Regions from separate parts of the Paenibacillus sp. CMM36 genome, predicted to be linked through region 1. Evidence: riboswitches for the same ligand, from Rfam matches in the RefSeq annotation. Region 1 holds a riboswitch; the other holds the start of a gene.
The links. A riboswitch is a leader RNA that binds a small molecule or an ion and turns the genes downstream of it on or off. The one in region 1 is predicted to bind cyclic di-GMP.

Region 2: it holds a riboswitch for cyclic di-GMP, as region 1 does, so the genes downstream of both, ACWA2B_RS00530 (glycosyl hydrolase) here and ACWA2B_RS07510 (collagen binding domain-containing protein) in region 1, are expected to answer to the same signal.

The regions. Positions count from the first base shown of each region.
Region 1 is NZ_JBSEDY010000003.1:32,644-35,806, reverse strand. Features, by position in the region: gene ACWA2B_RS07515 (AraC family transcriptional regulator) at 293-1,174, shown strand; cyclic di-GMP riboswitch class I at 1,225-1,305, shown strand; gene ACWA2B_RS07510 (collagen binding domain-containing protein) at 1,500-3,163, shown strand, end outside.
Region 2 is NZ_JBSEDY010000001.1:113,644-116,806, reverse strand. Features, by position in the region: gene ACWA2B_RS00530 (glycosyl hydrolase) at 1-1,389, opposite strand, end outside; cyclic di-GMP riboswitch class I at 1,403-1,483, opposite strand; gene ACWA2B_RS00525 (sugar phosphate nucleotidyltransferase) at 1,639-3,015, opposite strand; gene ACWA2B_RS00520 (hypothetical protein) at 3,065-3,163, shown strand, end outside.

The DNA of each region.
Region 1 (3,163 bases):
AAGATATCTTTTTCAGCACTAATTCTATCTTTGACCCCAGAAAGGATTTGAATCCATGATGACCTCAGAATTCTTTCAACAATATTCGACCTTTTATACGGACGATCAGGTTAGATGTCCATAAGAGCGAGGCTTCTATAAAACTTACAAACATATTTTGATATATAGACATATTTCATGTGATAAAATAAACTTTTATATATAGTAAATCATGTTTAATCAGCCATTATATATTGGTTAAATCAAACCAAGATAAGCTAGATAAAATTGCTTCTTTGTAAAGGAATTGAATATGACAACAGACCAAAAAAACAACGAGGGCCTCTGGAACGGCGAACCTGTCGTAATTGTGCGCACTCCCTCCGCTTTTGCCAAGCAATCCCTTTTATATATTCAGGAATTAGGCTACTTCCAAAAAACTTCTGCTTTTACGGTGGAAAGAAAAGAACTCGCCTCTTTTTTGCTTGTTTTTACGTTGTCTGGTAAGGGAGAATTACTATACCGGGACAAGAAATATATTTTAAAGCCTCATGATTTGTTTTTTATTAATTGTGAGGAGTATGTGCAATATAGCACCTCCGGTCATGAAGCCTGGGAGTTTATCAGCTTATACCTGTACGGCAACCTGATCGGAAACTTTTACGAACAATTTGCCAAGCATAATAAACCGGTAATATCCATGCATAATCCGTATATTATATTGGACAAACTGCATGCTCTGATTTGTGGGCAGTCTGACAGAAGTCTTTCCGCTGAACTGCTAACGTCCAGGCTCATTGGTGAAATACTGATGTGCATCTTGCAGCATCCCTATGATCACCAGCATGTGAATGCTGAAACCCTCAGCGAAGTACGTCGGGTACAGCAATATTTGGATCAGTCCTACTGTGAGCGAATAACACTGGACTCGCTGGCAGACATGTTTGAATTAAACAAGTTTAATTTGGCTAAAAATTTCAAAAAGCAGATCGGTTTCTCTCCGATTGATTATCTCATTAATGTCCGTATCACGGCCGCTCAAAGCTGGCTTAAAACCAGTGACATGTCCATTGTGGATATCGCAAGGTACGTAGGTATTCCCAATACGAGCCATTTTATTAACCTGTTCAAGGAGCATGTAGGAGAAACACCTCATTCCTTCCGCAAGAAGTGGGGGAACCGTTCCAAGCTGTAAATGAGAGGTTACATGAAACCAGTTTGATAGATGATAGACGCACAAGCTATTCAAGTTAATGGCAAAGCTGTCGAAAGGCAGTGACGCAAAACTATAGGGCCTTCCTATCCGGATGGCAGCCAGCTACCAGATGAACGAGCTTTTTATTATGCCCTTTTTTACATAGATCCACCACAATTTGCTATGCCTATCTCGAAAAAAGCCCTGATCGCTATGATCAGGGCTTTTTTTCTATTGGGATAGTCATGTCAGCCTAGCATGCTGAATATACTAATTTCGAACGAAGCATTGCCATATTACGATGAATAGGAGAATCACTTGGAGCATGAGAACAAAAATAAATGTAATGATCATTGCCTTATTGCTCATTGTCCAAAGCTTTTTCAACGCAACACTGGCTTACGCAGATGCTCCAGCCCCAGAACTGCCGCAGAGTGCTGTATCCGATCCTACACATACCGTTACGGATACTGTATACGGTGTCCCAAACCTTGAACCTCCCAGGGAGATTCCTTCAAATACGCCCCCCTTCGTTCAAGGAGCAGTCAGTTCAAAATCTCAACATGATGCAACTCCGCAGAGCATACTAACGAAGTTGAGCCTGACCGACGAATCAGGGCATGTCATTGATGCAGTATATAGTCCCGACAGCCAATTCGACATCGGATCAGCCATCCAACTAGGCTATGAATGGGAGCTTCCTGACAATACCTATAAGTCAGGAGACACTTTCACCTTTCACTTACCAGAACAGTTTGTCATCTACACTGATATCTCATCTCCGTTAGTCACTACCGACGGAACCGTGGGATACTTCACAGTAGATCGTCAGGGCAAGGTGATCATGACCTTTAACCCATATGTAGAGACTCATTCCAATGTCAGCGGCAAACTGCAAATCAAAACCGAGTTTACAAAAGAAATAGTGAAAGGTAGTACAGAGGTCATCATTGCGATTCCGATCAAAGGCGGGGTGCAAACGGTCATCGTGAATGTAAAGCCCCAGTCAGGGCCGTCCCTAAGCAAACAAGGGAAACTAGCTGGCACAAATCAGATCGACTGGACCATTGATGTGAACAAACAGCTAAACACCGTAAAGCATGCCTTCATCACCGATCCAATTCCTTTAGGACTGGAACTCAGAAGAGACTCTATCCGGCTCTATCATCTCCAAGTCAATATCGACGGATCGACCGTTGTTCGAGACCTAGTAAATGCGAGTGAATATGCCATTGAAGCAGATCAGGCCGGGACAGGGTTTGTGATTCGTTTTCAAGACGATAGCATGAACACGGCCTACCAGATTCAATATTCCACGCGCATTACTGGCGACGAAACTCGTTTTTCCAACACAGCAACGCTTTCAGGAGATGCGATAGAGAACGTTGCTGCTACCGGTACTGTTCAGGTAGAACGTGGTGAGTTTTTGTCCAAAAAGGTTGAAAAATATGATCATGCCACACAAACACTCTCGTGGGCCATACGATACAACTTCGGCGAGACAAAAATCCCCGAAGCCAAAGCTCTTTTAATTGATCATTTCAACAAAACTCAAGAATTGCTACCCGGTTCCTTGAAAGTATTTAAAGGAAACACGCTGGAGGAACTCCCATCGTGGGCGTATACTGTCATCCCAGTTGATTATCCGGACCGCAACGGCTTCAAACTTCAATTTAACTTTGACGTAGATTCAGCCTATACCATCCGATACCAGACTCAAGCCAGAGGCCGTGTCTATGAAAATGGAAAAGTTATAAACATCATAACCTCAGATGGAATCCAGAAGATCGTATCGACAGAAATCACAAGCGGAGTTATGACTAAAATGTATGACACACCCAATTACAACACCAAAATCATACCTTGGGTGATTACCATTAATACAGACTTGTACACCATGAAAAATATTGTCATTCACGATGTGTTTCCAAACGGGGGCTTGGCCTTGTTGCCGGACACCCTGAAAATTCAAACTGTTGACGGAACAAC
Region 2 (3,163 bases), on a different contig from region 1:
GATACCATCATCGGATATCGTGGTGAACGTATAGGTCTCGCTATATTGCGGTTTGATTTTACCCGTCCAGCGAACCGAGAACTGATCGGCATTCACCTTAGGGTCAGCTGCATTGGCACGCCAGTTGTAGTCCAGCTTGCTATCTGTACGGATCAAAACAGGACTTCCATTCAAATTCATATTGTTAAAATATTCGCCACGCAACCCGTTCACATATACCACATCAGGAACAGAAGGAGGAGTCGGAGCTGGGGGAACGATCACTACTGGCGGAGCCGGGATAGGCTCACTTTGTCCCTCGTCCGGTAAGGTCGGTATATCTGTCCCAGGTGGTTGAATCGTTTCCAATCCATTCTTCACATCATCCCGCGTCAAACTCCTCGAATCATTCATATAATCCTGAATTTGATTTGTTGTGTTATTCTCAGTCAGCATCTTGCCCCAAGTCATGGAATATACCCATTTAGGTTGAGCCTGCAACACCTCAGAACTAGGCATCTCACCGTGCTCCCCAATGGCAATCGGCTTATTCCGTGCCAGCCCAAGCAGACCTTCGTAATGACTTTGCTTAAAATCATTGTTGTAAATATCTACTGCCAAGATGTCCACTCTGTCATCCCCCGGGTATTTCGGGGTGTACGGGACAGTATACGAATTGGGCGCATTCGGACTCCATACCCACAGCAGATTGTTCAATTGATGTGTGTTGGTAAAACGGTCGTACATGATATTCCATAGCTGATTGAAATTATTTTTGTTTCCCCACCAGAACCAGTCGCCATTCATCTCGTGGTAAGGTCTCCACAAAACCGGAACCCCTGCATCACGAAGCTGCTTTAACGATACAGCGACCTTATCCAGATCGGCAATGAGGAGGTTATACTGCGTAGTACCTGGGGTCACGTATTTGTTGAACTCTGTCTGACTTACTTTCGCCTGTACATTGGCCCAAGTCAGTGGCCTACCTGGTAGCGCTTCATGAAAAGTCATCGTCACAATACCACCGGATCTGTCCCAACGGATAGCACTATCGACGACATTTTTACGTTGCGCTGCTTCTGTAGCGTCAGATTGACCAGAGATAGCTCCCATCTCATAGCCGTGTACACCTACATATGCCTGACTGATTTTTTGGACCTTGTTACTTAATTCATCCGGACTTTCCAAATAATCATGCTGACCGGTGACTATTTTTTTCCCTGAGATGTTGAGTAAATAATTGTATAGTTCACGGGCCTGAATAGAAGCGTCCGAATTAACAGGTTGTAATGAAGCGGCATTCGCCACAGACAGAGAATCACCAAAACCGACGGGCAACAATGAAAAAAGTATAACAACGGGGAGTACATGACGTATCAGTCGATACAGAGGAATAAAATTGAATCTCACTTTCGCTCTTCCTTTCGGTAGCCAGGCTGCCATCCTTGTGGAAGGCCCTTTAGCTTTGCGTACCTGCCTTTCGACAGGGCTGCGTTTATCGTTGGAAGGAGTTTGGATTCCTTCTTACCCTAAGTATCGACTTTATTTTACCAAAATTTAATAGGTCATGTTCATGAATTTACAGGTTTTCGCCCAAATTCGACAGTTTGGGCCATGAATTTTCATGAATTTGTCTTTTTTTCGTTTTCACGAAAATAATTATGAGATAAATTGGTGACGGGAAATTTCATTCCAATCCATACAAAAGCGGACAATATCCTCTTCAACCAATTCAGAGCCAGTCTGCACCTCAATAAAATCCACATCGGTCACAGCCAAAATGCTATGCTTCGTCCCTTCAGGAATGCGGACTACATCACCAGCCTTTACTTTGTGTAGCTTCTCATTCAAAATAATTTCCGCTTCACCGCTAATAATGGTCCAGATTTCACTCCGTTTGAAATGAAGCTGGTAGCTGATATTTTTGCCTTTTCGTACGCGGATTCGTTTGGTCAATACCTCGTTACCCTCGTCATATTTGACATAATCCACAACCCGATACTGCCCCCAACGACGTTCTTCATACATTGGACGCTGATCATGAGCCTTGAGCACTTCTTTAATACGAGGACTTTCTGCCTTATTGGTCACAAGAATGCCATCCGGGCTAGCGGCTACAATCAGATCATTCGTTCCAATGATCGCCACAGGAATGTCCAACTCGTTAATAAGACTCGTATTGACGCAATCCTCCGTTACTACACCTCTGCCCACTTGTTGATTAGACATTTCTTCTGTGAGCGTATTCCAAGTACCTAAATCCTTCCAAAAACCATCATACGGAAGAACTACAATGTCCTTTTCCTTCTCGACTACTTCATAGTCAAAACTGATTTTTTCCAGAGATGCGTATTGCTTTTGCATTTCTTCATAATTCAGCGGCAATCCCTTGGATGCCAAGATATCCAGCAAATAACTTAATTTGAACGCAAAAACCCCGCAGTTCCATAGAGCATTGCGTTCAATCAGACGCTCCGCCTGCTCCCGGTCGGGTTTCTCTTGAAAATGGCTCACTTCGCGGTAGCCAGTGCTACCTTGGGTGGCATCGTTTTTCGGAATAATGTAACCATATTTCTCTGAAGGATAGGAAGGGACAACCCCGATTAATGCAAGCTTGCCTTCACTCTCCTGAAGCGTATGTTCCAGTTGGGCTACGGAGGCGAAGAAAGCATCCTCAACATAAGGATCTACAGGCAATATAGCTACAATTTCATCAGGTGAAACACCTGCAATGGAATATAAATAAGTCGCTGTCAGCGCAATCGCAGGAAAGGTGTCTCTGCGTTCTGGCTCAACAATGATACGCGTATTCGGCCCAACCTGACTCTGGATCATTTCGACCTGTGCTCTCCCTGTCGCAATAAACGAGGATTCTGATAATCCGTTGTCTCCCAATTGTCTCCATACCCGCTGTACCATGGATTCCGAAGTCCCCTCCGGGCTCTCCAGTACCTTCAAAAATTGTTTGGAACGGGAATCGTTGGACAAAGGCCATAATCTTTTACCGGAACCACCAGACAAAAGTACGAGCTTCATAACTCTCCACTTCCTCTCTATAATGTATGGGTGATCGGATGGGGCAGGGTTGAGTAGTCCGCTACGGGCTGGATTTGATCTTACGATCGCTGTTGGACCGGGATTCATTCGATTATATAAAATCGTATATAGGTTTGAATCCCGGTCC